DNA from 3 places in the Mannheimia pernigra genome. Region 3 is predicted to be linked to each of the others. Evidence: riboswitches for the same ligand, from Rfam matches in the RefSeq annotation. Region 3 holds a riboswitch; each other region holds the start of a gene.
What was found. A riboswitch is a leader RNA that binds a small molecule or an ion and turns the genes downstream of it on or off. The one in region 3 is predicted to bind thiamine pyrophosphate.
Positions count from the first base shown of each region.

Region 1 (10,659 bases), 1.0 Mb from region 3:
GATATTTTTTTCAGTAATACCACCAATCGCTACCGTTGGCATCCGAAGTGGAGCAACCAAATCGACATAATTCACCAAGTTTTTCAAGCCCTGTGGTTGTGAATACATCGCTTTAGTTTGGGTTGGGAAAACGTGCCCAAAAGCGATATAAGAAGGCCTCACTGCTAAGGCTCGCATAATTTCAAAATAGCCGTGGGTGGAAACGCCAAGTCGCAACCCAGCTTGTTGAATTGCATCAAGGTCTGCAACGGCCAAATCTTCCTGCCCCAAATGCACGCCATAAGCCTGATATTTCACCGCAAGCTGCCAGTAATCATTCACAAACAGCCGCACATTATGTTGTGTGGCAAGTGCGACAGAGCGAGCAATCTCCTTTTCAACGTCTGCAAGCGGTTGATTTTTCACTCGAATTTGTAAAGTTTTTACCCCCTCTAAAATCAAGCGTTCAATCCACTCAAAGCTCTCAACAACAGGATAAAGCCCAAGCTGATAATCCGTCGGGGCAAACCCATTTTTTGGCAATGCTAACGGGGCATAAAGCAGTTCAGTTTGTGGGAAGAAATGAACATCGGTTGGATAGCCCGTGTGGCATAGTGAACTTAATGCTGTTTGCCCTTTGCCTTCTTTTTCTGATAAACCTTTTTGCAGATAAGCGGTGGCAACAGTGATGGAATCAGGCAAATCAAAGCCTTTTGCTAGCATCGCACCAATCGCTGAAGCAAAAGTGCAACCTGTTCCGTGATTGTTTACACTTTCTAAACGAGGGTGATGAAATACATAAATTTCCTTTGGTGTGAGCAGATAATCGCTCACCCTCTCGTTCTGCCATTCAAAGTGACCGCCTTTTGCCAACACCGCTTTTATGCCTTGTTGGAAGAGGGTTTGAGCAGCAGTTTTTACATCCTCAAAAGTAGTAATTTCCGTTTCGCTGAGTAAAGATAACTCCGTACCGTTTGGAGTAATTAAATCGACCAATGGATAAAGTTGTTGTTGCACCACGGGCAGTAAAAGGCTTTCCGACAAAGCTTGTCCACTGCTCGCCACCGCCACAGGATCATAAACTATAAAGCAATAACTTTCACTTTCCTTCCTAATTTTTTGAATATACTCACACAAAATCTCTACTTGAGATTGTGAGCAAAGCAAGCCAATTTTAATCGCATTTGGATAGCCTTGAATGAGCAACGCCTCAAACTGCTGGCGAAAAGTATAATCATCAACTGGCGTCACACAAAGCACACCGTGTGGATGCTGAGCGGTCACAGAGGTCACCACCGAACAGCCGACTAAATTGAAATCGTGAAAAGTGTGTAAATCAGTCTGAAGCCCAGCCCCAGCACAGCTGTCTGAGCCTGCAACCGTCCAGATAACCTTTGATTGTTGATGGAAATGATTAGAAATAGACATCGCAAAATCCTCTTTTAACGTTAGGGTTTGCTTGTCAGAGATGTGGCAATAGGCAAAAAATTGATGTTGAAACTTGTTCCCTACGCAGGTTCTAACCTACAGGTTCCACGGATCTCGCTTTTGCGATCTCAGCCTTACGGCACTCCGACAAGAGTTTTTAGTATAGCTTACAAGCGGTGATTTTCCACAAAAAATTTGCAAAATTATCTGGAAAATGAACCGCTTGTAATTAGCAGTTAATTTATCTTCCCGCAATTTAAACAATAGAGATACATCTGTGTTGGATCATTAAAGCGTGAAAGCATCTCGACTTGGTGTTGTGATTGTTTCAGCACCGGCACATCGAGCCAGCTGGTTAGGCTAACTTGTAACTGCGTTTTAAAATCTCTTGCTAAAGTACCAAACAAACTTTCATCTTGCTCTGCAAACCATTGCACGCCAAATTGCTCAACTTTCGCTTTGCTTTGCGCTTCACGTTTTTGGTTGATTAACTCGGATAATGTATCAAAAGCAACATTAAAATTGCCTAATTCATCAACTAAGCCGTATTTTTTTGCATCAACGCCTAACCAAACTTGCCCTTGAGCAACTTTATCCACCGCTTCTTTTGACATTTTTCTGCCACGAGAAACAAGTTCTAAAAAGCGGTCGTAGCCGTTTTCAATGGCTATTTGCAGCACTTCGCCTTGTGCTTTCGGTAAACGTTTTAAGCCGATTGGCTCTGCCAGTGGTGACGTTGCAATGCCATCTTCATTTACACCTAATTTTTTAGCCGTTTTCTCAAAAGTTACAGCTAAACCAAAAATACCAATTGAGCCTGTAATTGTATTCGGGCTGGCGATAATTTTATCGCTGGTTGCAGCAATCCAATAACCACCTGAAGCCGCAACTCCGCCCATTGAAGCTACAACTGGTTTTCCTGCTTTTTGGAATTCCTCAACCTCTTGACGAATAAGTTCCGATGCCACTGCACTACCACCTGGGCTATTTATACGCAAAATCAAGCCCTCTACGTTTTTATCTGCTCTAGCGTCTTGCAGTAATTTAACGATAGTTTCACTGCCTACGCTCATTTGATCGCTCTCACCCGTCATAATTGAGCCTTCAACATTCACTACCGCAATTTTAGGCACGTTTATCTCTTCAAATCGGTCGTTCAGCTCAAGGAAGTAATCCAGAAATTCAATGTGGTTATAATCCCCTTCATTATTTTCTCCAAAATGTTCAATCAATTTTGATTTACGCTCTTGATTAGACACTAAGTGCGTTACCCATTTTTGCTGTAAAGCAAACTGTGCATCATCACCTTTCGCTGCCTTATATTTTTCAATATAAGTGTCAGGCGATAAATTAATTTCTTGTGACTCCACTTTTCGATTTTGAGCGATCATATCTACCATTTGCTGCCAAGTGCCATTTAACCAGCCACGTGCATTTTGCTTCGCTTCTTCAGACATATCATCACGAATAAAAGGCTCAACCGCTGATTTATAAGTGCCAACACGGAAAATATGCGGCTCAGCTTCAATCTTGTCTAACAAGGCTTTGAAGTAAGTATTGGAGTAACTCAAACCTTGTAATGCAACAGCCCCAACCTTGTTTAAATAAATCTCATCAGCAAAAGTAGCTAAATAATATTGCTTTTGTGAATACTGCTCGCCAATTGCAATCACTGGCTTACCCGATTCTTTGAAAGCATTAATCTCATTACCGATAAAATCCAAAGAAGAAAAATCAGCATTTCTCAAATTGTGTAAATCTAATACCAAACCTGTAATTTGCGGATCATTTTTTGCTTTTCTAATCGCTTGAACCACATCAAAGGTTGAAATTTTAACAGATTCTGTTCCACCTAATTCATAGCGGATCAAGCGGTAAAAATCGGCAAATTCTTCACGATTATCCGCCAAGTAGCCATCTAAATTTAAACGTAATGCCCCTTGAGTAAAAACCGGCTTCTGTATATTTTGAGAAGAGGCCATAAAGCCTACGATTGGGATTAATAATAGAATAAATAAGATAAAAAAGAGATTAATAACACACTCTCTAACGCAGAGAAACATTCGATAAATCGCTTTTAGAACATTTAACATCGGAAATTCCTAAAAATAAAACAGTCTGCACAGTATAAAGCAATCACGGAATGAATAAAATATGCTATTCTTGAGCAAAAGAAGTTCATAAAAGGTGATCTTTATGCAAATCTTAGATTTATTACATCGTCGTCGCTCTAGTAAAAAATTTGGCAATAAAGCGCCAACACCAGAGCAACTCAAGCAAATTTTAAAAGCTGGGCTACGAGTTCCCGATCACGGTCATTTAAAGCCTTATCATTTTGTCGTCATAGAAAAAAGCGGTATGCCTCAACTCTGTGAGCTTTTCAAAGATGCCGTAGCAGAATTTGAAATGGGCGAAGATCGCCTAAAAAAAGCAGAAAAATTGTCTAATCAAGCCCCTGTAATAATTGGCGTGATCGCAAAACTGGATCATAACATTGCCAAAGTCCCAGCTTGGGAGCAAATGATAACTGCAGGATGTAGCGGTTATGCCATTCAATTGGCAGCAAATTCATTAGGCTTTGATACCGTTTGGATTACGAACAAATGGGTAAACGGATCGGCTCTTCGCTCTGCTTTTGGCTGCCAAGAACAAGACAAAGTCATTGCCTTAATTATGATTGGCTCACCTGAAGAAGATGGGCAGATTTCTCTGGCACCAGAAAGTGATAATTTAGATGGTTTTGTAAGCTATATTAAATAAGATGAAAACAATTTTAATCACAGGATGCTCTTCTGGTATTGGATATGCTACAGCACAGCACCTCAAAAAATTAGGCTGGCGAGTGATTGCCAGTTGTCGCAAGCCTGAAGATGTGGCTCGCCTACAAGCAGAAGGCTTCGATTGCCTTTTGCTTGATGTAACCAATTCAGCGCATATCCAAAATGCTTTTGATTATGTGCGTGCAAGCGGTCAATTAGATGCCATTTTTTGCAATGCTGGCTATGGTCAGCCTGGCTGTGCAGAAGATGTGCCACGAGAGGCGTTGCGTGAAATTTTTGAAACGAACGTATTCGGAACGTGGGAAATAATTAATCAGGCGATGAAAATTTTCCGCTTACAAAACCACGGCAGAATTTTAATCAACAGCAGCATTTTAGGCTTTGCCGCAATGCACTATCGTGGAGCTTACAACGCCACAAAATTCGCCTTGGAGGGGCTAGCGGATACGCTCAGATGTGAACTACACGGCTCAAATATTTATGTGTCGCTAATCGAACCTGGCCCGATTCAAAGCAATTTCCGCCCAAATTCGGTGGAAAAGCTCAAACAATATATTGATGTGGAAAATTCCTATCACAAAACGCTAAACCAAACTCAATACCAACGCTTAACCACAAAGGGCAATGCTAATCCATTCACGCTACCAGCCTCTGCCTGTGCCGAGGCTTGCTTAAAAGCCTTAAATGCTAAAAAACCAAAAGCACGCTATCAAATCACCTTTCCCACCAAGCTTTTCTGGTGGTTACGACGAATTTTACCCACAGCGGCTTTTGATTATATGAATCGGAAGTTTGGGGGATAACTTATCATCGCCCAATAGCATTTCAGCCTAATCAACTTCCTTACTTCTTCCAGCCTTTCAACGCATCGGCAAAGGCATTGTTGCCAAAAGGACTGCTGCTATCACTTCGCAAGCGGTCATTTTTTTGCGGTTTTTTGCCAATTTCGGGGGAATTTCGACCGCTTGTAGGTTCTACCCTCTCGGTTGGTTTATCATCTAAACGCATTGTAAGTGCAATACGTTTTCGAGCCACATCAACCTCTATCACTTTAACTTTCACCACATCGCCTGCCTTCACCACCGAGTGCGGATCTTCCACAAACGAGTTGGAGAGCATTGAAATATGCACCAAACCATCTTGGTGGACACCAATATCCACAAAGGCACCGAAGTTTGCCACGTTAGTTACTGTGCCTTCTAAAATCATTCCTGCTTTTAGGTCGGAAATGTCTTCCACACCGTCCATAAACACAGCGGTTTTAAACTCTCCACGAGGGTCACGCCCTGGTTTTTCCAGCTCTTTGAAAATATCGTTCACGGTTGGCAAGCCAAACTGTTCATCTACAAAATCTTTCGCATTCAGCGAGTGGATTTTCGAGCCGTTACCCATTAATTCTGCCAAGGTGGACGTAGTCGCCTGTAAGATTTTTTCCACAATTGGGTAAGCCTCTGGATGAACGCTTGAGGCATCTAACGCATTTTTTCCACCAATAATTCGCATAAAACCAGCACACTGCTCAAAGGCTTTAGGCCCTAAACGAGGGACTTTTTTCAACTCAGAACGGCTATTGAAACGTCCGTTTTCATCACGGAACGCCACAATATTTTGAGCCAGCGTTTTTGTCATTCCAGCTACACGGGCTAATAGCGGAGCGGAAGCGGTATTGAGATCTACGCCTACCGCATTGACGCAATCTTCCACCACAGCATCTAATTTACGAGCCAGCTGGGATTGGTTCACATCGTGCTGATACTGCCCAACGCCAATCGCTTTCGGCTCAATTTTTACCAATTCAGCCAATGGATCTTGCAAACGGCGAGCAATCGATACCGCACCTCGCAAAGAAACATCGAGGTTCGGAAACTCATTTGCTGCAAATTCAGAAGCAGAATAAACGGAAGCACCTGCCTCACTCACCACCACAGTTTGTGGTTTGTTTTCTTTAATTTCCTTAATCACCTCTTTGGCGAAACGCTCGGTTTCTCGGGAAGCCGTACCATTACCAATCGCAATTAATTCCACATTGTGCTTGTTAATGAGCGTGAAAATTGCCATTTGAGCTTCTGCCTCTCGCCCAGTGTGTGGATAAACGGTTGCAGTATCTAATAATTTACCCGTATTATCCACAACGGCCACTTTCACTCCCGTACGCAAACCTGGGTCTAGCCCCATTGTATTTCTTGCCCCAGCTGGTGCTGCCATCAGCAGAGCAGAAAGATTGCGAGCAAAGACATCAATCGCTTCCTCTTCAGCTTTTTCACGCAAACTGCCCATCAGTTCAGTTTCTAAATGCAGAGCGGCTTTGATTTTCCACGTCCACGCAATCACCTGCTCACGCCATTTGTCAGCAGGTTGATTATTGAAAATAACGCCTAAATGTTCACGGATAATTGTTTCACAATGGCTGGTTTTGCTCCCCTCTTCAGCGTCAGGATCCGCATTTAACGTTAGCGATAAAATGCCTTCATTTCTCCCACGGAACATCGCTAACGCTCGGTGAGAGGGTACCGTTTTAAACGGCTCGCTATGGGCGAAATAGTCACGGAATTTCTCGCCCTCTTGCGCTTTCCCCTCAATCAATTTAGATTCAAGCGTAGCGTAAGCGGTCAAATATTGGCGGAGTTTTGCAAGTAGCTCAGCATCTTCTGCAAAACGTTCCATTAAAATATATCTCGCCCCATCTAACGCTGCTTTCGTATCAGCTACGCCTTTTTCAGCATCCACAAAGTTTACCGCTAAGGTTTCAGGATCTTGTTTCGGATCGTTCCATAAGGTTTCTGCCAATGGCTCGAGCCCCGCTTCAATTGCAATCTGCCCACGAGTACGGCGTTTTGGTTTGTAAGGCAAATAGAGATCTTCTAGCTCCGTTTTGCTTTCACAATGCAGGATTTTGTCACGCAACGCATCAGTGAGTTTACCTTGCTCGTCAATCGATTTGAGAATGGTTTGACGGCGGTCATCCATTTCACGCAAATAAATTAAGCGAGTTTCAAAATGGCGAAGCTGGGTGTCGTCTAAACCACCAGTGACCTCTTTACGATAGCGGGCAATAAATGGAATGGTATTCCCTTCATCTAATAGACGAATGGCGGCTAAAATTTGATGAGATCCAACATTCAGCTCATTAGCAATAATATGGCTAATTTGAGTATTTAGCTCATTGGTTATTTCGGTCATTTACTTTCCTTTCAATAAAATTGCTCGTTGTTTGTCTAATTTTTCGAGCTTAGTTAAGGTTTCCGTTATTTTATTCAGATTCGGCTCTTTTTTCGCACATAAAATGATGTTTTCTAAAGTATCTGCCTGATGATAATAAGGTGCTTCGCTTTCAACTGCTTGTTCAAATTGATGATAAGCTTGCTGAAATTGACCTTGCTTACATAAAAAAGTACCGTAATTATTTAAAACATCAGGTCGATTTTTACTTAAATTTAGGGCAGTTTGATAGGATTTTTCAGCATTTTCAGTATCCCCTGTTTTTTGATAATAGTACGCCAATACCGAATAAGGTAGATAATCCTTTTCATCGTGAATCAGGGCTTTATCAATATTTTGTTTCGCTTTGGGGAAATTGCTCTGCTCTAAATAAGCCAAAGCAAGATTAATGCGAGCTTTCACCGCTTCCGATCGATTAAATTCTGCGTCAGAGGAAGGCTGAAAGCGAGAAGAACAAGCTGCTAATAAAAATAGTATTATACAAGCGGTTATTTTTGAGAAAAATTTTGCAAACATAGTGTTCTCCTACAACAAAGGGGTTAATTTTACTGTTCCACAAAAGCTAAGACTAGCGATTTTCTTCAAGAAAGGAAATTTTTTATATGACTTTTTCGACGCAGATCACAAAAAGAACGAAGGCAGGAAAACCTGCCTTTCATTTTAAATGCAAATTTATTGCGTTCTGACCTCAATTCCTTGTCCAAATTTACGTTTTTCAAGGGTGCGTTTGGTGCGGTCAATAACATCACCAGCCAGCTGTCCACAAGCCGCATCAATATCATCGCCTCGAGTTTTACGCACAGTGACAGTAAAGCCGTATTCCATCAATGTTTTTTGGAAGCGATCTACACGAGAGTTTGAACTCTTGCCGTACGGCGCTTCTGGAAATGGATTCCAAGGAATCAAGTTAATTTTACACGGCGTATTTTTTAACACCTCCGCAAGCTGATGAGCATGGTCGGTGCTGTCGTTGATATGATCTAACATTACATACTCAATAGTGACTTTACCGTGGTTAGCATTTGATACCTCAAGGTATTTGTTCACTGACTCCATCAACATTTTGATGTTATATTTTTTATTAATTGGTACTAAAACATCACGCAATTCATCGTTTGGTGCGTGGAGTGAAATCGCTAACGCCACATCTATTTGCTCACGCATTTTATCTAATGCTGGCACAACCCCTGAAGTTGAAAGCGTTACACGGCGTTTTGATAGACCGTAAGCGAAATCATCTAACATAATTTCCATTGCTGGAATCACATTATTCATATTCAATAATGGCTCACCCATACCCATCATTACGACATTAGTAATAGGGCGAACACCCGTCACACCAAAATTGCCGATGATTTTAGAAGCACGCCATACCTGCCCAATAATTTCTGAGACAGTTAAGTTGCGGTTAAAACCTTGCTGAGCAGTTGAGCAGAAAGTACAAGCCAATGCACAGCCCACTTGTGAAGAAACACAAAGGGTTGCACGATCATCTTCTGGGATATAAACAGTTTCGATTTGCTGCTCCCCCACTTGCATTGCCCATTTAATTGTTCCGTCTGCCGAGCGTTGTTCTACCGCCACCTCTGGTGCTTTAATTTCAGCAATACATTTTAACTTTTCACGTAATACTTTATTGATATTACTCATATTGTCGAAATTTTCTTCGCCAAAATGATAAATCCATTTCATCAGCTGATCGGCCCGAAACGGCTTTTCACCCATTTCAGCAAACAGCTCGCGCATTTCTTGGCGATTTAAATCTAATAAATTAATTTTCTCTTTTGGTTGCTCTACTGAGCCACAATCAGGATTAGTGATTTGTTCTGACATAAAGTTTGAAAGCCTCGTTATTACACGGTTTGTGGCAAAAGGTTAGTTTTGCGAGAATAATTTCAAAGGGTGTTAATTCTACTGATTCTTGCCAATTTAGGCTAGTTATTTTTTCTTAACGCAACAGCGAATATACGCTTGTTAAACAGGAAAAATATAACCTTATAAAAAACAAGCCTATTTACATTCAAGCCAATGATCTATAGAATATGCCACGATAATAATCATTCTCAACAAAATAAGGAGGCTGAAGATGAAATTATCAAAAATCAAAAAAGCTCTCGTATTAACTTTAGGATTTAGCTCAGCCATTGCAATGGCTGAACCATTCAAAGTTGTGACCACATTTACCGTAATTCAAGATATTGCCCAAAATGTTGCGGGCGACAAAGCAGTGGTAGAATCCATTACCAAACCTGGAGCGGAAATTCACGATTATCAACCCACACCTAAAGATATTGTAAAAGCCCAAAAAGCGGACTTAGTCTTATGGAACGGAATGAACCTTGAGCGTTGGTTCGAGCGTTTTTTTGAAAATGTGAAAGGTAAGCCAGCTGTTGTAGTCACAGAAGGTATCGTTCCAATGCCAATTACAGAGGGCGAATACAAAAACTTACCAAATCCACACGCTTGGATGTCTACTGACAATGCGCTTATTTACATTGAAAACATTCGTGCAGCTTTAGTCAAATACGACCCTAAAAATGCCGAAACTTACAATGCGAATGCAGCAGCTTATGCTCAAAAAGTAAAAGGCATCGCCGAACCACTTCGCCAGCGTTTGGCTTTTATTCCAGAGCAACAACGCTGGTTAGTGACTAGCGAAGGTGCATTTAGCTATCTTGCCAAAGACTATAACTTAAAAGAGCTTTATTTATGGGCAATCAACGCCGAAGAGCAAGGCTCACCAAAACAAGTTAAAAAAGTCATTGATGGCGTAAAAGCAAATAAAATTCCTGTTGTCTTTAGTGAAAGTACTGTTTCAGATAAACCCGCTAAACAAGTGGCAAAAGAAACTGGCGCATTATATGGTGGCGTAATTTATGTGGATTCGCTTTCAGAAAAAGACGGCCCTGTACCAACCTACTTAGATTTGCTGAATGTGACCATCAGTACGATTGTTGAAGGTTTTGAACGCAGTAAAAATAACTAGAGTTAAAATGACAACACATTCAACCTCCATTTCCGTCGAAAATTTATCTGTCCGCTACAACAACGGGCATATTGCTTTGCACAATGTTTCATTCCATCTTGAAGATGGTACTATTTGTGCATTAATCGGTGTAAATGGAGGGGGTAAATCCACTCTTTTTAAGAGTTTAATGGGGCTAGTAAAACCGCTTACAGGCTCCATTAAACTTGGTCAATTACCTATTTCCAAAGCCTTAAAGCGAAATTTAGTCTCTTATGTGCCACAAAG
Region 1 covers NZ_CP055305.1:963,660-974,318, reverse strand. Annotated here, with positions in the region: gene thiE (thiamine phosphate synthase) at 1-1,407, opposite strand, end outside; TPP riboswitch at 1,468-1,564, opposite strand; gene sppA (signal peptide peptidase SppA) at 1,644-3,500, opposite strand; gene HV560_RS04780 (nitroreductase family protein) at 3,604-4,167, shown strand; gene HV560_RS04775 (SDR family NAD(P)-dependent oxidoreductase) at 4,169-4,990, shown strand; gene HV560_RS04770 (Tex family protein) at 5,031-7,367, opposite strand; gene pilW (type IV pilus biogenesis/stability protein PilW) at 7,368-7,922, opposite strand; gene rlmN (dual-specificity RNA methyltransferase RlmN) at 8,079-9,239, opposite strand; gene HV560_RS04755 (metal ABC transporter substrate-binding protein) at 9,493-10,392, shown strand; gene HV560_RS04750 (metal ABC transporter ATP-binding protein) at 10,400-10,659, shown strand, end outside.
Region 1: another riboswitch for thiamine pyrophosphate. It lies ahead of thiE (thiamine phosphate synthase); the one in region 3 lies ahead of thiB (thiamine ABC transporter substrate binding subunit).

Region 2 (10,659 bases), 1.0 Mb from region 3:
TTCATCAATCATTGCACTGATTTCTTTGTTCATTTTCTGCCCATTATCATAATAACGAGCCGTTGCGATTGCGCCTAAAATCGCCGCTTTTTTACCGAGTAGTTTTTGAGCATTGTCATAGCAAACTAAGGCTGAATCGAAGTCATTACTTAACACATAAGCCTGCCCTAGCTCATACCACAAGTCGCCATTATTGGGGTTCTCTCTTAACTGATTTTGTAGGCTGATAATGTAGCGTTCATTTTTTGACGTGCCGTGAGCTTCACTCATTTGTTGCTGAAAATCTTTGTGGACGTTCAAGCCTTCTTGTACAACTTGATAACGCCCTGAGAAACTATAGTAAGCAACGCCTAACAATAAAATTGCAAGAAGTGAAAGTGTTGTCATTCTAGCAAGCGGTCGCTTTTTAGCATTATTTTGCAACTCACTTTGTTCAAATTGAGCTTTCTCGAACTGGTAACGCTGCTCTGCCTCACGCTCATATTCTTGCTTCACATCATCTGCAAACTGTTGAGCAAATTTGACCGCTTGTTGGTAATTTTCTCTGCTTAATTGATCGCGACTTTCCATTATATTTACTCTTATTTCATTTCTTTTTTTCGGGTTCGCCATAAAATGGCAAGAAATAACAAACTAAATAGCCCAACAGGTAAACCCCAAAGTACCCAAGTTTGTGACGTAAGTGGTGGGTTATAATTTACAAAATTACCGAAGCGGTCCGTCATAATGCGGATAATTTCCTCATTGCTTTTCCCCTCACTCACCATTTCATAAACTTCAATCCGCAAGTTATAAGCTGCAGTCGCGTTCGATTCAACCAAATTTTGGTTTTGGCACTGTAAGCAGCGTAAAGCGCGAGCAAGTGAGATTGCCCTCACTCGGTCTGCCTCATTTTTAAATTGAAAGGTATCCACCATATCCGCTTGAACTATGGCAGCCATACCAAATACAAGCGGTAGAATTAGCCAAATTTTTTGCAAAAATGACCGCTTACTTTTCATTACGTAGCACCTCTAACTTTGGCAAAAAATCTTGGGCAAAATCAGGGTTGTAGCCTTTTTGCTGGTAACGCACAATGCCGTTACGATCTATCAAATAAGTTGAAGGTGCTGAAGAAACCTTAAGCATTTGAATTAAAACGCCTTTTTCGTAGTCATCAATAATTAGGCTAAACGGATTTCCCCAATTTTCTAACGCTTTCAGTGCATCATTTGGGCGATCGCTGTAGGTTAAGCCGACAATCGGTACGCCTCGCTGTTTTAGTTCTAACAAAATTGGAAATTCTTTAATGCACCAAGTACACCAGCTCGCCCACACATTGAGAATATAAGGCTCTTTCGGTAGGCTGTTATTGTTCAAATGGGCGTTGCTATCGAGCAAATTCTTGCCCACAAATTCTGGAAATGGCTTGCCCTGCCAATCTTCCGTTGGAGAAAGGGCATCTTTATTTATGAGTGGAACAGAAAGAAAGCCTACAATGGCAATCAGGAGACACAGCGGAATCAGTAAAAATATTTTCTTCATTTTTTAGTCTTTATTTGAAAAAGAGGGTCTGCAATACCCCAACAACGCCAGCAATGCACCTAAAATCATAATCAGCCCACCAAGCCACAGGGCTTGTACATAAGGCTTGTAGTGTAGGCGGAAAGCATATTCTAGGTGACCAAATTTATCGCCCATTACAATGTAAATGTCGTCCAAATAGTGGTGGTATAGCCCTACTTCTGCCATTGTCATCGTACGAACATCATAATATCGTCTTTCTGGCATCACATTAGCGAGAGTTTCACCTTCTTTACTAATCGAGAAAACGGCTTGCTCAGCCGTGTAGTTTGGGCCAATTAAATCATTGTAATCTTCATATTTGAAAGTATAACCTGCTAATTCAGCCTGCTCACCTACTTTTAAGCGAACGCCGATTTCATCGCCGTAATAACTGTTCATCATTGCGCCAACCACGCCTACTGCAAAGCCAATGTGAGCTAATCGCATTGCAAGCGGGCGGATGTTAAACATAAATCGCAAATAGGGAATGTGAGTTAGAATAATCCAGATCGCAAGGCTTATAAACACAATTGGCAATAACACCAACTCAAAATGCGGTCGGGTGGAAATAGAATGATAAATCAGCCCTATAGCGATAGCAAATGCTACTGGAAATAGCCATAATTTCACTAAAATTTGTTTGATTGGGAGCTGCTTCCAACGTAACGTAGTCGCCAAGCTCATCATAATCATCAGCAATAAAGCAAGAGGGGCAAACACACTATTGAAATAAGGTGCTCCAACTGAAATTGCGCCCCAGTTCATCATAGTGAAGATCATTGGGTAGAATGTGCCCAATAACACGACGCAAGCAGCTACACTGAATAAACCGTTAATCATCAGAAAGGCGGTTTCTTTTGACAGCAAATTAAACTGAACTTTGCCTTGCCATAACGTTGCTCTAAATGCAAAAAGTGCTAAGGCGATAAAGCTGAGGCTGAAAAATAATATCAGCAACGCCATTCCACGATCAGGATCAATGGCAAATGCGTGAACAGACGTTAAAACACCAGAGCGAACAATAAATGTGCCTAATAAGCTCAATGCAAAGGCAAAAATAGCGAGTAAAATCGTCCAGTAATAGAACACCCCACGCTGCTGGCTTACAATTAAACTATGCACAAGGGCAGTACCTAACAACCAGGGCATTAATGAAGCATTTTCAACAGGATCCCAGAACCACCAGCCACCCCATCCTAGTTCATAATACGCCCACCAAGCCCCTAAAAGGATTCCCGCAGTAAGAAATCCCCACGAAATCATCGCCCACGGGCGAATCCAACGCATTATGGCAGCATCCATTCCACCTGAAATCAACGCAGCGACAATCATCGCAAAGCTCACTGCAAAGCCAACATAGCCTAAATAAAGCAACGGAGGATGGAAAATCAAGCCAATATCTTGCAACATTGGGTTGAGATCTCGTCCTTCTGGCGGCGGTGGAAAGCCTCGTTCAAAAGGATTAGAGACAAATAAAATAAAAAGCAAAAAACCAAGTGAAATTAGCCCAAGCATTACTAAGGTTCGATGAGCAAACAAGCGGTCAATTTTCGAGGAAAATGTACAAAATACGGCTGACCAAAGCACTAACGCCATAAGCCAAAACAGCATTGAACCTTCATGTCCACCCCAAGAGGCTGCAAATTTAAAAAAGTGAGGAAGTTGGATATTAGAGTGAGCAGCAACATAAATCACGGAGAAATCATCAGTTAAAAAAGCACAAACTAAGGCAAAAAAGGAAATGCTTATGAAAGCAGCTTGCAAATAGGTAAACAAAGACGATAACGCCAGCCAATGATATTGCTTACGAACTTCGCCCCATATCGCAAAACTGACTTGAAAAATGGCTGTAATCGCTGCCAATAAAAGTGAAAAATAGCCCAGTTCAGGTAGCATAAATTATCCAAAAAATAACCGCTTGTGAAGAAAAATTAGCAAAGAATATAATATACACTCAAGTAGATTTCCCTCTTTAGCAAAGAGGGGAGCGAGATCTCAAAAAAGAACTAGCTCCCATAACAATGATTTTATTCAATGTTGCCTTTAGCTTGCCACAGTAAGCTGCCCTGCGTAAAGAATAAAGTAACGTAAACAGAGTACACCGATTAAATCGAAAACAGAAATCAAGATAATAAATTTTACGTTATGCTTTAAGCGATGGCTGCCAAAAATATTGGCAATCAGCGGAATGGCAATACCGATGAGCATTACCCCAATCCAGAAAAGCGTTCCCCAAAAGCCACTAAGTGCATTCGTTAAAGCAAGTGATTTATCTGCTCCACCAAAGTGTAATCCTACGAAGAACGCAACAATTAAGCCGAGTTCCGTTACCATAATAGGCACTTCAAATTTGTGCATAAAGTAAATTTCGTGGCTTTCACCTGATAATTTGCCAGCCAGTAGCACCATTAAGAATGTTGCTGCAATACCCGATGATGCACCAGAAGCTAAGAATAACGCTGGCAATACAGGGTTATTTAACATTGGGTAACTAATTAACGCTGAAAGTAGGAAACCTGTATACGCCCCGAGTACAGCGGCTAATACAAATAAGATAAATTCAATCGGTTTTAGGAGTTTTGCCTCAAGCGTATCAATCCAACCTAACAATAATTTTAATGATGGAAGATAACGATTGATAAAAACAGCCACCCAATCTTTAAACATAATAGCAATCCAAACAAGCAAGACGGCCATATAAAGTTGGAATAACATTACCCCCATAGACATTACCGATGTACCACTGTAGTTAAACATTAACTTCCAGAAGGTCCAAGGCTTTGTTAAATGAAAAATTAATAACGTTAAACCAATTAATGTTGGCAATATGCCAAGTATTGCGCCACTACGAATAATCCAGTTCTGGCTCGGTTTTTCAAGTTTGGCTCCACTATTACGGTAAGCAATCGCTAACTGAACTGCTCCTGATGAAATACCCAGTAAGAACAAGTAAATAGCAATTGTGCCATCCCAAACAAGGTTTGGGGTTTGGAAAGGGACATATTCATTCATTATCTACGCTCTCCTTTACCAAATGGAATGTGATATAAGTTAGGCTCTGTGCCTAATGAGATCTTGGTACGATAAACAAAATTATGTTTCACTTTATGGAAAATATCGCTATTTGGATCATTCATATCACCAAAAGTTAAGGCTTTAGTCGGACAAACCTCAACACAGGCTGGTTGTTTACCCTCTGCTAAGTTAGTATCACGGCAAAAGTTACATTTATCGGCAGATTTTTTCTCAGGATGAATAAAACGAACACGGTACGGGCAAACCGCAATACAATATTGACAACCTACGCACAAATCTGCATTTACATCAACAATCCCAGTTTCAGAATCAATGAATGATGCACCTGTTGGGCAAACACTCACACAAGGGGCATGAGTACAATGTTGGCAAGATTGACGGAAAAATTCATATTGTACATTTGGAAATTCACCAAATGGCTCGCTACGAATAATTTCTAAACGAGATACACCTTCAGGCACCTTATTCGTAGTACGGCAAGCGTCCATACAAGCGGTACAACCAATGCAAGCAGTTTCATCGTGTACCATCGCATAGCGAATTTTCTTTTGTTCTTTCTCAGTAGCAAGAGTTATAGAGGTGGCAAGCCCTGTGCTTGCCACAACTGCGATAGCACTAGCCCCTGAGACGAAATCTCTACGGGTGCAAGTCATTATTTCGCTCCTTTTGCTTCTCTAGCTTTCATTTCAGGATTTTTGAATTCGCCTGAATGAATTTTGGTATGACAATCCGTACAAAGTTTAATGCGATCTTTTTCAGGAATGCCTTTCATTGGATCTTTTTCTGGGTGAATCTCGTGACAGTTTGTACAAGTAATTTTAGTTGCGTGTGTGTCGTGAGCCCAGAATTTCTCACGTAATTTCTCTGGAGTATGGCAAGCTACACAAACTTGGTTTTGTTCATTAATAGAACGCTCAAGATCTGCATTACTTGCTTTACCGTGAGGGTTAAAACGCATTACATCTTTTACTCCTTTACGGTGGCTTTCAGACATATTGCCGTGGCAGCTCACACAAGTGAGTTGCTCGCCAGTATTCGGGCTTTTCACCTCTTTTTGGAAATGTTTTCCTGCGTGATGGAAAGGTTTACCCGTTGCATTAGCAGATTCGTGGCACTGAGTACAATATTTGTTTGGGTCACGTCTTGCATCAGTCGCAATTTGTGCATCATCTACTTTTTCTGATTGCCAAAGTGGCTTTGGTTGTTCAGGCATTACCGCATTTGCACTAGAAATTGCAAAAAAAACTGCAAATATGACCGCTTGTACTGGGGCAATTAATCGCCCCGTTTTTAAGATTACATTTTTCATAGTTCACCTCAAGCTACATTATTTTGTATCTGCTTTTGGTGCATCTTCTGCTGGCAACAAGCCTTTCGCACGAGCTTCTTTTTCCCATTGTGGAACAACAGTTTTTAAGAATTCATCTTTCGCGGCTTGATCTTTAGGAATATCTAAACCAATTGCTTTTTGAGCTTTCTCTTTAGTTGAAATATCAGGAATTGCAACAGGCGTTGCTACACCGTGTTTCGCTAGTACCACACCAAGTGCCGCACGCGCATCTGCTGCACGATCAATACCCGTTGCAATAGTGCGTAACATAACATCTGGTGCGTGGAAGTGATTACCGTGACCTGCAGCTGAATAGTCCCAACGCCATTGGGCATGACGAATTGCAGTTAAAATGTCTTTCATCTCATCTTGTGTTGCCCCTGCGTCCCAAGCTGCTTTCGCTTCAAAATGAGCTTTCACTAATTGATCTTCTAAACGGATCATTGCCTCTTTAACATCGTGTTTATACTCTTTAACACGTTTTTGTAATGTTTCCTTACTTTGCTCGTGACAAGTCTTACAGGTTGATTCAAAGTTATCAAATGGATTACCGATTTTATGATCAGTATAAACGTTACCCTCTTTATCTTTCACTTTAGGCATATGGCAGTCAATACAAGTTACGCCGTTTTTGCCGTGAGTACCTTGTGACCAAACTTCAAAATCTGGATGCTGTGTTTTTAACATCGGAGCTTTAGATAAAGCGTGAGTCCAGTCGGTAAAATTGATTTCATCATAATATTTCTCGATGCTATCCACATCTACGCCGTTTTTCCAAGGGAAAGTAACATCTTTCTTATCTTTAAAATAGTATTCCACGTGGCAGTTCGCACAGACTGCTGGGCGTTTGCCGTGTTTGTCTAACTCTTCAAATTTCCAGCCGATAGTATTTAAGGCACGCAATACGTGAGGACGAGCTACTTGTAACGCTGGTTTACCTTGTTTAAATTCTTCTGAGTTAGTATCGTGGCAGTCAGCACAACCGATAGAGTTCACGATTTCTGAACCATATTTTGCCCATTTAGGATCAAAATAACCACGCTCACCTTTCTCTTCAATTAAGCGGGCGACATCAGGGCCTTTACACGTCCAGCAAGCCATTGGCTGTGGACCATCATTTTCATCTTTTGGTGCACCAGTACGCAAAATATCACGCACATCAGTAATCGCATAATAGTGACCACGGGGTTTGTTATAGTCTTTAGAGAAGGCATAGCCTGCCCATAACACCACATAACGTGGATCTGCTGCTAATGCACTACCACGATCTGTTGATTCGGAAGTTGCTTTCCAAGAGTTATATTGCAACGGATATTTTTCTGCAAAAGTATGGTTTGCAGAATTAATTGTTACCCCTAATTTTTCGTGTTTAAGTGCTTTATCTGTTAAAGACTCTTTTTTTGCTTCTTCAGCTAAAGCTGGTTGTAAACACCCCAATATTGAAATTGTCACCGTTATTAGGCTTTTTGCTAAAAATTTCATTTTGGTTCTCCCACTCAGATAAAAATCATCAAAAATATAAATAAGGATTTTGCCTATTAAATTAATAAGGAAATCCTATAACTCATTTGGGAGAATATTCAATTTAAATCAACTCGACTATCTCAAAGTGAAGATTTATTGAATTAAATCAATAAAACCCTGAAAAAATACCTCTTAATGGTTAATTTGAAATCTAAAAAGCACTTTTATTTAGTGCAAAAATAGAGTTTAAAAAATGATAAATTTATGGTATCTATACAGCTCATTTTTACATAATAAAAAATCTCAAGGACACAACATAATGAATGGTGCAAGATTAATTACTGAAAGCCTAAAAGCTCACGCTGTGACCACGATTTTTGGCTACCCAGGTGGTGCAATTATGCCCACCTACGATGCCATCTACGACTCAGGTTTAGATCATCTGCTCTGTCGCAATGAACAAGGTGCAGCAATGGCGGCGATTGGTTACGCACGCTCAACTGGCAAAGTAGGCGTTTGTATTGCCACTTCAGGACCAGGTGCAACCAATCTAATTACTGGCTTAGGTGATGCAGCCTTAGACTCCATTCCTGTCGTTGCAATTACAGGGCAGGTTGCCAGCCACTTAATCGGTACCGACGCTTTCCAAGAAGCCGATGTGTTAGGCTTATCACTTGCTTGCACCAAACACAGCTTCATCGTACAGAATATCGAAGAACTACCTGAAATTTTAGCCCTTGCCTTTCAAATTGCCCAAAGTGGCAGACCTGGCCCAGTTCTAGTTGATGTACCACGTGATATACAATTAGCCACAACGAATGCTAAGCCTATTGTCTATGCCAAAGAAAAAGCCTCTGCACAAAATAAAGCACAATTAGCACAAGCTAAGCAACTATTGCTAGAGGCAAAAAAACCTGTACTTTACGTTGGTGGTGGTGTGGGTATGGCAGAAGGCGTACAAGCGGTCAGAAATTTTGCAAAAATTGCAAATATCCCCTCTGTTTCCACCCTAAAAGGCTTAGGCACAATTGATCCAACCGATCCGCTTTATATGGGAATGATCGGAATGCACGGCACAAAAGCTGCAAACTATGCAGTACAAGAGTGTGATTTACTGATTGCCTGCGGTGCACGTTTTGACGACCGTGTAACAGGTAAATTAGATACTTTTGCCCCACACGCAAAAGTCATTCATATTGATATTGATAATGCGGAAATCAATAAACTACGCCAAGCACAAATTGCGTTAAAAGGTGATCTAATTGAGGCTGTAAATAGCTTAGCTCAGCCATTAAACATTGATTTATGGCGTGACAATGTGCGTAATCTCAAGCAGCAGTTTGATTTCCAATATCAAGAAAATAGTGGTGAAGGACATATTGATTCTACGGCGTTGTTGCACACTCTTTCAGAGCGTAAATCTCCAAATAGTGTAGTCACAACAGACGTAGGGCAGCACCAAATGTGGTCGGCACAACACCTCACTTATAATGATCCGAAAAACTATATCACCTCAGCTGGTTTTGGTTCAATGGGATTTGGTTTACCTGCTGCAATTGGAGCCCAAGTTGCTCGCCCTAATGACCAAGTGATTGTCATTACAGGTGATGGCTCAATTATGATGAATATCCAAGAACTTGGTACAATCAAGCGAGCCAATTTACCTGTTAAAATTTTACTGTTAGATAACCAACGCTTAGGTATGGTTCGTCAATGGCAATCGCTCTTCTTCCTCGGTCGCCACAGCCAAACAATTTTAGACGACAATCCCGATTTCGTTATGCTCGCTAAAGCCTTTGATATTGAGGGCGAACGTATTGAAAAGGCTTGCGAAGTTTCGGACGGAATTGACCGCTTGTTAAATGCCAAAGGGGCATATTTACTTCACGTTTGCATTCCACAAGAAGAAAACGTTTGGCCACTTGTTCCACCTGGTGCTTGTAATGCCGATATGCTAGATGATGATATATAGGAGAACCAAATGGCACACTACCAATTAACGATTAAAGCGAACAAACGCCCAGAAACCTTAGAGCGTATTTTGCGTGTGATCCGCCACCGTGGATTTGAGGTGAAAAGTTTGAATGTGGAAGAAAATGATACCGTATTTGACTTAAAACTCACCCTAACCAGCCAACGCCCGCTTTCACTATTAACTCATCAATTAGACAAATTGTTTGATGTGATCGAAATCAACTAATCTTTTTAATACCGTGTAGAAAATACACGGTTTTTTTCGCTAAAAACTGACCATTCTCTCCTCAGAACAAATTGTTTAGCAAGCCGTGCCGAAAAATGGCTTAGAAACAAAGTAGCGATAATCTACTTTACAACCCTTTTTTTAAAGATTATATTAGCCACTCATTTAGTCGGGGTGCTTGCCTTATACCCATAATGCAAGCTGAGAAATACCCGTTGAACCTGATGCAGTTAGCACTGACGTAGGAAACTAAAAGCAAGCCAAATCTCCGCTGTTCATTCCCCGTTTGTGTTGGTGCGTTTCTTTTTTCAACCTTGAGGAATAAACGATGACCAAATCATTTCAACCACGCTTTTTGCAAAAAATTCGGCAAAATCGACCGCTTGTTCACAACATTACTAATATTGTTGCAGCCAATTTTTCCGCCAATGGCTTATTGGCTCTCGGTGCTTCGCCAATTATGGCTGCAGCCATTGAAGAAATGGAAGATATGCCTAAACTAAGTTCTGCCTTGGTAATCAATATCGGCACATTAATCGGAAAAGAAATCGATGCAATGGTGCTTGCTGGCAAAACGGCCAACCATTTAGGTATCCCTGTTCTACTCGACCCTGTGGGCGTTGGGGCAACATCATTTCGTCGCCAAACCGTTGAAACGTTACTAAACGAAATTCAATTTACCGCTATTCGAGGTAATGCCGGGGAGCTAGCAACTATCGCAGGAGTAGATTGGCAAGCCAAGGGGGTTGATGCTGGAGAAGGCTCACACAATATGGTAGAAATCGCCAAACAAGTTGCTAAACGCTACCAAACCCTAATCGCCATCAGTGGTGAAGCCGATGTAGTAAGCGATGGCTTACGCACAGTTTTAGTGAAAAATGGCAGCCCAATGTTCCCACAAATTACGGCTTCTGGCTGCTTACTCAGTGCAGTATGCGGAGCATTTTTAGCCGTAGCAGAAAAAGATCAATACTTTAATTCACTGATTGAGGCTTGCACTGCTTATGCCGTTTCTGGCGAAATTGCCGCCCAATCTCTCAAATCAACCGAGTATGGACAATTTGCCGTTAATCTTTTAAATGAA
Region 2 covers NZ_CP055305.1:977,057-987,715, reverse strand. Annotated here, with positions in the region: gene HV560_RS04855 (TPR domain-containing protein) at 1-570, opposite strand, end outside; gene nrfF (heme lyase NrfEFG subunit NrfF) at 582-1,001, opposite strand; gene HV560_RS04845 (redoxin family protein) at 991-1,524, opposite strand; gene nrfE (heme lyase NrfEFG subunit NrfE) at 1,528-3,441, opposite strand; gene nrfD (cytochrome c nitrite reductase subunit NrfD) at 3,589-4,557, opposite strand; gene nrfC (cytochrome c nitrite reductase Fe-S protein) at 4,557-5,234, opposite strand; gene nrfB (cytochrome c nitrite reductase pentaheme subunit) at 5,234-5,890, opposite strand; gene nrfA (ammonia-forming nitrite reductase cytochrome c552 subunit) at 5,909-7,393, opposite strand; gene ilvG (acetolactate synthase 2 catalytic subunit) at 7,695-9,347, shown strand; gene ilvM (acetolactate synthase 2 small subunit) at 9,357-9,575, shown strand; TPP riboswitch at 9,736-9,840, shown strand; gene thiM (hydroxyethylthiazole kinase) at 9,904-10,659, shown strand, end outside.
Region 2: another riboswitch for thiamine pyrophosphate. It lies ahead of thiM (hydroxyethylthiazole kinase); the one in region 3 lies ahead of thiB (thiamine ABC transporter substrate binding subunit).

Region 3 (10,659 bases):
CCATCATTTGGCTATCACGCATTTTTTGATATAGCATTTTGCGATACTCTTTGGGATGAGCACCAATCGAGATGCCGTGAATTGCTACTACTTTGCCTTGCATTCCGTGCTCTATTGATTTATCGCAAAGTTGTTCCGTCTCTTTTTCTGTTGGTGAGTTAAATTGATCGACGTGGACGTGTAACATTTTACCGAGCGATTTGGCGGTATCCATTAAAATATCCATTGCCTCCAGGCCTTTGCCGTAATCAAGTTCATCACGATAGGGCAGCCCTCCAATAATATCGACCATTTCCGAGCCAATATCGAACCATTTTTTCGCAGTTGGCTCAATAACACCTTTTAAAGTTTGGTTGGCAAATTTTAGGATAATATCATTTTTATACACTTCACGTGCTTTATGGGCAGCAATAATAGCTCTATCTTCACATACCTGATCGATATCAACAAAAGTTCCGAATGCAGTTACGCCTTGTGAAATCATTAACTCAATTGCTTGTGAAAAGCGACGGTAGTAGTCATCAACGCTTGAATTGCGTTTAACTTCATCGACTAAATCCCATTTTTGTTGTAGATTCGCATTTTGGTAAACGGTGATTTTCTCTGGTGTCATCGTAAATGCACGGTCTGCGTGAGCGTGTGCATTAACCCAGCCTCCTTGTTTGATTATTTCATCACGAATATGACCTTTTAAGGTGCGAATCAACAGGCTCATATATGCTATTCCTTTTCAATATTATCAATTTGGGTTTAAAAATCGGCTTAGGTAGTTGCTCTTAATTGAGCTGATATTACAAAAAAATCGCTTTACAGCGATTTTTAATATTTAGAAATGAATAAAAAAACAGCTACGCCTCGAAAAACGATGCGTAGCTGTTTAGCATTTTGTGTTTTGAAAATAAGAGAATTCATTTCTAGTTCCTTGTTTGGACTAGGGCGGTAGTATAATGCGTTTTTTATTAAATAGCAAACGTTTGCGATGATTGAAATTAGTCGATAAACTTTTTACAATAAGGCGTTCTCATTGGGGTGCAACAAGCGGTTGTTTTTAGGTAAAAATTTGCAAAATTTTATACAAATCAAACCGCTTGTAGCTGAGAAATACCCATAGAACCTGATCTGATTAATATCAGCGTAGGGATTTGAGATAAGCAACTTTGCCTTTCTTAAATCCTTCTATCTACTTAATTTTAGAAGGACTTTTTTATGAAATTGATTTTATCTTCACTGGCATTACTGACTGCTACGGCATTTGCCAATCAACCAACACTAACAGTTTATACTTACAGCTCTTTTGCCTCTGAATATGGCCCTGCTTATAAGTTGGAACAGAATTTTGAGAAAGAATGTCAGTGCGATTTAAAGTTTATGCCGTTTGATGATAGCGTAACGATGTTTAATCGCGTCCGTTTAGAAGGCAAAAAAACCAAAGCTGATGTGGTATTAGGTATTGATAATTTCTTACAAGCTGAGGCAGAGAAAAGCGGATTATTTACCGAATTTGAGGCCAAAACTAAATTAGAGATTAAAGACAAAATTTTCTTTCCGTATGATATGGGGTCTTATGCCTTTATTTATGATAAAGAAAAGTTAAAAAATCCGCCTAAAAGTTTAAAAGAGCTTGTGGAACGCCAAGATCTCAAAGTCATTTATCAAGATCCTAGAACCAGCAGTGTTGGGCGTGGCTTCTTAATGTGGGTAAATCAGGTCTATGGTGATGAAACGCCAAACGCGTGGAAAACATTAGCAAAACACACAGTAACAGTAGGTAAAGGCTGGTCTGAAACCTACGGGGCTTTCTTAAAAGGGGAGTCGGATCTCGTGCTAAGTTATACCACCTCTCCTTTATATCATAAGTGGCACGAAAAAACGGATAAGTATGTCGCTGCCCCTTTCGAGGAAGGGCATTTAGTTCAAGTTGAAAATGCTGCTATTGTAAAAACGACTAAGCAAAAAGCCCTAGCAAATCAATTTCTTGAATTTTTACATCAACCAGAGTCACAACATATTATTTCTTATCATAATGTGATGAACCCTGTTTTAGCTGAGGGAACAGACCCTGCTTTTGCAGATATGCCAACCTATAAAAAATTAGCATTTACCCCACCATCTAATGAGGTAGTGCAAAAATGGCTTGCTGATTGGTCAAAAAGTTGGTAAATAAATAGGCAGATAAATAGCCGAATTGATATTCGGCTATAATTGTGTGCAAATAAATCCATAAATGTAAAAATCTTGCAAATTTATTTGTGAGTCAGTTAATTTTGTGTTATTTATAGCCGCCATTACTAAAAACCCGAAGATTTGATTTTTTTCGTATAAAGTAGTTACAAGGAAGTTAGTTTGTTATTCGGGAATAATTTAACAATAAAATTCCAAACAAGGAGTAAATCTATGACTGAAGCGGCTAAAACCACCTCTCTCGGATTATTGGCATTAGCAGGCGTGCAGCCCTATGAAGCTAAAAAAGATGAAGAATATATGAATGAAGCTCAACGTGAGCATTTCAATAAAATTCTAAAAGCTTGGCATAGTCAAATTATGGAAGAAGCAGAACGCACTAAAAGCCAGCTTCAAGAAGATATGACGAACTTTGCTGATCCTAACGACCGTGCAAGCCAAGAAGAAGAATTTAGCTTAGAGCTTCGTAATCGTGATCGCGAACGTAAATTGTTGAAAAAAATTGAGCAAACATTGTATAAAATCCAAGAAGATGATTATGGTTTTTGCGAAACCTGCGGTGTGGAGATTGGGATAAAACGCTTAGAAGCTCGCCCAACAGCAGATTTATGTATTGATTGTAAAACCTTAGCTGAAATTCGAGAAAAGCAATTAGGTTTATAATTTGTGCATAATGCCTCTTTTTTAAGAGGCATTTACTATTTAGAGGTGTATTATTTTTAATTATATTAAGTCATTGTTTTCCAAACCGAAAAAACGAAATACGGAAAATGAAAACCAGGCAAGAGAGAAGCAAGTGGTGAGCGAGCAAAGCCATCATCGCTCAAAGCGTGCTACGCCTAAATTTACAGAATCAAAAAGTCAGTCAAACAGAGAGAAAGGGCATCATAATGCACCATCACATATAGTGCATAAAAAATTTGTGGTGAATGCTTCACAATACGGCATTAGCCCGAAGGGATTTCCTAAAAATGCACTTTCTATTGTCGATAAATTGCATATTGCTGGCTTTGAAGCCTACATCGTAGGCGGCTGTATTCGAGATCTTCTGTTTGAGAAAAAACCAAAAGATTTTGATATTGCAACGAATGCTCGTCCAGAAGAAATTCAACGTATTTTTGGCAGACAATGCCGATTAATTGGTCGTCGTTTTCGTTTAGCACATATTATGTATGGGCGTGAAATTTTTGAGGTGGCAACTTTCCGAGCAGGGCACGAATCTCACCGTAATGATAAAATTTCAAAAGTCAGCGATGAGGGAATGTTACTTCGTGATAACGTCTATGGCACGTTAAGAGATGATGCCGAACGACGAGATTTTACGGTTAATGCTTTATATTACGACACTAAACGTAATTTAATTTTTGATTTTTTTAGCGGTATTGAAGATTTACGAGCGGGTAAATTATGCTTGATTGGTGAGCCTGCTATTCGCTATCAAGAAGATCCTGTACGGCTACTCAGAGCAATTCGTTTTATGGCGAAGCTAGATATGTTTTTGGATAAACCAACGCAGGATCCAATTCGTGATATGGCGGTACTGCTAACGAATATTCCAGCGGCTCGTTTATTTGATGAGTCGTTAAAGCTATTGCAAACAGGCGTAGGGCTAAAAACTTATCAGCTCTTGCGTGAGTATAATTTGTGGCAATTTTTATTCCCCGTTTTAACGCCATTTTTCACCCCAAAAAACGACTCTAATGCTGAGCGTATGATTATTAAAGCGTTAAATTCGACGGATGAACGTATTGCTGATAAATTGCCTGTCAATCCTGCTTTTTTATTTGCGGCACTGCTTTGGTATCCATTGTGTGAAAAAATAGAACAGCTTAAAAATGAAGGTGGTTTCAACAATCACGATGCGATGCTACTTGCAGCAAATGATATTTTGGCAGAGAGTTGTAAGGCTATCGCTTTACATCGCCGTCATACCTCAGTCATTCGCGATATTTGGGCGTTGCAATTCCAGATGACGAAGCGTGCAGGCAATCGTCCACAGCAAACATCAGAACATATTAAGTTTCGTGCAGGGTTTGATTTATTGGTTATGCGTGCAGAAATTGAGGGCGGCGATTTGGTTGAACTCTCTGCGTGGTGGCACGAGTACCAATTTAGTAATGATGTACAACGTGGCGAGTTATTAAAATCTTTTCGTCATTTACCACAGGCTCAGCTTGAACAGAAGAAAAAACGCCGCCGTAGAACCTTTAAGAAAAAGCCAAAATCGGCAAAGGCAGAATAATTTCGTCGGGCAGACCAATCTGACTGCCCGTTTTTACAAAGGAAAACTATGGAAACCGTTTATATTGCCTTAGGCTCAAACCTAGATGATCCGCTAGAACAAATCAAACAAGCGGTCGGAAAATTGAAAAAATTTGCCATTCGTTTGGAAAGCAGCCCTTTTTACGGCTCGAAACCGATTGGGCCGCAAGATCAACCCAATTATGTAAATGCAGTGGTGAAATTTGAAACAGACTTGTCGCCAATAGCACTATTAGACAAACTACAAAGTATCGAAAATGAACAAGGTAGGGTGCGTTTACGCCGTTGGGGTGAGCGGACTTTAGATTTAGATATTATTTTGTACGGCAATCAGCAAATTCAAACCGAGCGTTTAACTGTGCCGCATATTGAAATGAAAAATCGTGAATTTGTGATTGTACCTATGTTTGATTTAAATCCTGAATTGGTATTACCTACAGGGGAAAAGTTAGCCGATATTTATCAGCAATTTAAAGATCATCAAATGGTTAGATTCAACGAATCACTAGATAATTAAAAGAGTTGCGAAGCGAGCTGAATTTGAATAAAAAAGCAATTACCGCAATATTACGGTAATTGTACGATTTGTTAGATGACCACATTCGTGAAAGGGTATAAGATCGAAAGGAAGGTTGAGATAGTCCAAGCGGTCGGATTTTTGATATTTTTTCCCAGTAATAGCCACGCCAACATAGATAAAATAACAAATTGTGCGACAAAATAGAGACTAAATGGCAGTAACGACATTTCAGGCATTACTTGTAGATATTGATATAGCACGAATGCTGACCAGCAGTAGTTGAGTATCAACGCAATCAAGGCGGCTTTGACTAATAATTTCAAGAAAACCTCTAAACGGCTTTTTGCCAACATTAAATACCAACCCGCTAATAAAATACCGAGCAATACTTGAGCGAAGTTATTAGCACGAATGCCATTAAATAGTGAGCGTAGCTCAAACCAATAAATGGCTAAATATTCAATGATACCAATCGTAACAATACCAAATCCACAATATATCAGTGTGTTATACAAATTTTCATCTTCGGGCAAGCGGAAATAGATTAGGCAAGATAAAATGGCAGCAAAGCTTGCAATTGCCATTGGGTTGTATTTGGGGGTAAAGCCAATCGAATAAATAAAATTCCCCACAGCAAAAATCAGTAAAAAAGGCAAAATAAAAGTGAGGCGGTTGGTTTGCCCACGACAAATTTCCCCTTTCCATAACACTAAGAGGGCAATTAAAGAAGTCACAAAAAACGCCAATAAATAAGGAGAGATAAAAATTGCATTGCGTGGGGCTGCGTAAAAATTAAGTACCATTTCAATAAATAACATTAACACCATTGGCAAGGCGGCGTGTGTGGCAATTTCAAGTTTTGACGGCGTATAGTTATCGTGAGCCATAAGGAATCCCAAAAATATAAAGAAAAATGATTTCGAACCCAAATTATGCCATAATACGCAAGACTTTTTAACTTCAAGGGGGAAAGAAAATATGCGAATTTTACACACAATGTTACGTGTTGGAGATTTAGAACGTTCAATTAAGTTCTATACCGAAGTATTAGGGATGCGTTTATTACGCAGAAGTGAGAACGAGCAATACAAGTACTCTTTAGCTTTCTTAGGTTATGCTGATGAAAGCGAAAGTGCAGTCATTGAGCTGACTTACAACTGGGGTGTGGAAAGCTACGAACTAGGCACAGCTTATGGTCATATCGCATTAGGCGTTGATGATATTTATCAAACGATTGAAGATGTGCGTGCCGCAGGCGGTAATATTACGCGTGAGCCAGGCCCTGTATTAGGCGGCACAACCGTGATTGCATTTGCTGAAGATCCCGATGGTTACAAAATCGAATTTATTGAAAATAAAAACGCACAAGCCGCATTAGGAAACTAATTCCTTTCACATAGTCACAAGCGGTCGGATTTGTAAAAAATTTTGCAAATCAGACCGCTTGTATTTTTAAGTTGAAATAAAATGGAAAATATAACTGAATCTATCCCTCAATCGACTACACCACCAACCGATTATAATCTATTAAAAAATCGCTTTCGTGGCTATTTGCCTGTTGTGATTGATGTTGAAACGGCAGGGCTAAATGCTCAAACCGATGCGTTATTGGAGCTGGCGGCAATTACTGTGAAAATGGACGAAAACGGCTATTTAGTTGAAGATCAAAAATGCCATTTTCATATCAAACCGTTTGAAGGGGCAAATATCAACCCCGAATCTCTTAAATTTAACGGCATTGATATTGATAACCCCCTGCGTGGTGCGGTGGCAGAGAATATTGCGATCCCTGAAATGTTTAAAATGGTGCGTAGGGCGATGAAAGAACAAGGTTGCCAGCGTGCGATTATTGTGGCTCATAATGCCACATTCGATCAGAGTTTTTTACAAGCAGCAATCAAGCGGATTAACGCTAAACGTGATCCATTCCACCCTTTTGCAATGTTTGATACCGCAACACTTGCTGGTTTTATGTATGGGCAAACCGTGTTAGTTAAAGCCTGCCAAGCTGCCCAAATTAACTTTGACGGACACCAAGCGCATTCAGCATTATACGATACCGAAAAGACCACAGAGCTATTTTGTGCTATGGTGAATAAACTAAAAGATTTGGGCGGCTTTCCACACATTTAGTGTAGAGGAAGATGGGCGTTATTTTTCAATTTTTATTATTTAAAAGATGGCTCTCTAAAAAAATATAATCTAGCTATTTACACAGTTCTTCTATATAAATAAAATGGTAATCATTTTTAATTAAGGAGAAAATTGTGTTTAAAATAAAAAATAGCGTTATTTTATTGAATGCTGTACTACTTTCGGCTTGTACTTCAAACGGTGGTAGTTTTGATACCAATTCAGTTAAGGCAAGCCCATCTCATTCTAGCTCTTCTAAAGACTCAACAGCCCAACCTAAATCAGAACGTAGAACGATATCTTCGACTGAAAGCTCAGCTCAACCATCCTTAGGATTTCAAACTAAAATTCCACGTCGTAATTTCTTCGGTGGCACAGGAGAGGAAAATGGAGCGATTGAGGCGATCACGCCTATTGTAGGTGAGTCGTTAGATATTGAGAAAGAAGTAAAAAAACTTTTTGAAGAAGTGAAAAAGCTTGGTGATGATGAAGACCTGATTATTCATACTCACGATGGAAAAAAATTACATCATAAGCGAGAGATGAAATTTGTTCGTTCGGGTTATTTCCTTCATTTAGATGCTGCAACCGAGAGAAGTAAACGAGGAGAACCTCGTCTTCTAAAAACAGGCCCTACAGGGTATGTTTATTATTTAGGCACTCAACCATCTAAAGCTTTCCCAACCCAAATAGCAACTTATGAAGGAACTTGGGATTTTACTACTAATGCATCTGCAAAAAATAAAAGTAAGTATTTTGAAGGAGGTGATGCTGGTACGAATGTTGGGGCTACGCCAGAAAACAACCAAGCAAATACAGAGGTGGAAGGCAATCCTATAGGGCATAGTAGTAAGTTTGAGGTTAATTTTAGCGATAAAACGCTTAAAGGTACTTTAACTAAAAATGGCTATGTAAATCCAAGGGAAAAGGACAAGCAGGAAATTACTGATCATTATAAGATAGAAGCGAATATCCACGGAAACCGCTTTAATGGTAAGGCAAAGGCTTTAAAAACAGACGATCCTTACTTTGGTAAAGATAGTAATACAGTAGAAGGCGGTTTTTATGGCGATAAAGCTCAGGAACTTGCGGGAAAATTTTTGGCAGATGACAAATCAATTTTCGTTGTATTTGCGGGTAAGCGTGATGAAAAAGGTGAAGACAAGGTCGAAAAGAAATTTGATTCAGTGCAAGTGAGTTTGAAAGATTTGGCTAAATCAGATATGGATACTTTTGGTCTGGCAACTCATTTAGTTATTGATGGTGTTCAAATTGCTTTATTGCCAGAAGAAAAAACACGTTTTGCTGATATGGATTTTTATCAAGTATTAACAAAAAATATAAATGGTAAAGATTACAAAATTTCAGTCTGTTGTAATAATTTAGACTATGTTAAATTCGGCACATTTGAACAAGACAGCCAAGATAATAAAGACGGGCATCAATACTTAGTGGGTGAACGTACGGCAGTTGCTGATTTACCAAAAGAGGCTCGTATTTATCGTTATACTGGTACTTGGGATGGAATTATTCGTAGTAAGAATGGGGGTGTAGGTGGTGATTCGCCAAGTGATAAAGCTCATGGCACTCGTTCTATATTTGATGTGAATTTTGCCGATAAGAAGATTGAAGGTAAATTGATTGCGAATGATGGTTTAGAGACAAATCCGATGCTGACATTAGATGGAAAGATTGAAGGCAATGGTTTTAGCGGTACAGCAAAAACGGGTGAAAAAGGCTTTAATATTGATAATAAGAGTACAGCTGGTGGTACAGTTGTTCATCTTAATGCCAAATTTGAAGGTGGTTTTTATGGTCCGCAAGCTGCTGAATTAGGCGGCATTGTGCATAGTGCAGAAACTAATAAAGATAAAGTGAGTATCACTTTCGGTGGAAAACGCTAGGTAGAGAATAAGCCAAGACTTACCCGCTCTAACAAGCGGGTAATTTTCGCCAAAAAAATGTAAAATCTAAAGGATAAATAAAACAATGAAAGAACATACTTTCCATTATTCGCCGATTGCTATAGCAGTCATTTTTTCCGTCTCACACTCTCAATTATTTGCTAATGAACATCAAATGACAAACGATCATTCTGCAGTTCTCGATGAAGTTGTTGTGACTGAGAGCCGCTACGCTCATGAGAGACAAAATGAAGTAACAGGCTTGGGTAAAGTCGTTAAAAATTATGATGAAATGAGCAAAAATCAAATTTTGAGGATTCGAGATTTAACACGTTACGATCCTGGTATTTCTGTGGTAGAACAGGGGAGAGGGGCAAGTAGTGGTTATGCTATTCGTGGTGTAGATAAAAATAGAGTGGCAATGTTGGTGGACGGTTTGCCACAAGCACAACACTATAATACTTCAGGTTCTCAGGCGAATGGCGGAGCAATCAACGAAATTGAATATGAAAATATTCGTTCGATTGAGTTGAGCAAAGGGGCAAGTTCTGCTGAATATGGATCAGGTGCGTTAGGTGGTGCAATTGGTTTTCGTTCTAAAGATTCTCAAGATATTATTAAAGAGGGTCAAAATTGGGGATTGGATACCAAAACTGCCTATGTAGGCAAAAATAGTGAATTGATGCAATCAATTGCGATGGCTGGTCAGTCTAGTGGATTTGATGCCTTAGTGATTGCCACACATCGTCACGCTAAGGAAACAAAAATTCATAGTGAAGCTTATAATATCCAACATCAAATTGCTCGTTTAACTGGCTATGAAAATCGCTATAATCTTAGTCCTGGTAGTCAATTGGAGCAACCAGGCGGTCGTTTCTTTATTATTAAAGATAATTGCTCGACACCAGCAAGTTGTACACCAAGAGCGGATGTGAAGATCAATAATGATAACTTTACATCTAGGGAATCACCTGAATTGTCAGCAGCTGAAAAACAACAATTGGCTCAAATACCCTATAGAAAAGAGACGCTTTCTGCGAATGAATATACAGGTAAAGATAGAATTGCACCGAATCCTATGGACTACAAAAGCAATTCCGTATTTCTTAAATTTGGCTATCGTTTTACGCCATATCACTACTTAGGCACAGTATTTGAAAATACAGCTCAACGTTATGATATTCGTGATATGCAAACGCCAGCTTACTATACTAAAAATGACATTAATCCGAGTACGGATAATCTCTATAAATTAAGTCAAGTGTACGAAGGTGATATTTTATTAAATGGATTGGTTTTCGATAAGACTATTCCTTACGGTACTCGATATAGTAGAGCTAAATTTTTCGATGAGCGTCACTATAAACGTCGTGTTGGATTAAAGTATGAATATCAAGTAGAGAAGCCGACTTGGTTAGACAAGGCAACACTAAGTTGGGACAAACAAGATATTGCTTTACATAGTAAGATGCACCGCTTGCATTGTAGCGACTATCCAGTTGTGAGCAAGCATTGCCGCCCAAGTTTAGACAAGCCTTGGTCTATGTATGAAACTGAGAAAAATACTTATCGTGAAAAACATCAGACCATCCAGCTAGATTTAAGTAAAGCCGTTACCGCTGGTCGAGATTGGTTTAAACAGCAACATAAATTTAATTT
Region 3 covers NZ_CP055305.1:2,107,099-2,117,757, reverse strand. Annotated here, with positions in the region: gene HV560_RS10020 (amidohydrolase family protein) at 1-715, opposite strand, end outside; TPP riboswitch at 1,016-1,159, shown strand; gene thiB (thiamine ABC transporter substrate binding subunit) at 1,207-2,160, shown strand; gene dksA (RNA polymerase-binding protein DksA) at 2,395-2,844, shown strand; gene pcnB (polynucleotide adenylyltransferase PcnB) at 2,978-4,423, shown strand; gene folK (2-amino-4-hydroxy-6-hydroxymethyldihydropteridine diphosphokinase) at 4,472-4,960, shown strand; gene HV560_RS09995 (hypothetical protein) at 5,032-5,850, opposite strand; gene gloA (lactoylglutathione lyase) at 5,942-6,349, shown strand; gene rnt (ribonuclease T) at 6,431-7,096, shown strand; gene HV560_RS09980 (transferrin-binding protein-like solute binding protein) at 7,231-9,000, shown strand; gene HV560_RS09975 (lactoferrin/transferrin family TonB-dependent receptor) at 9,086-10,659, shown strand, end outside.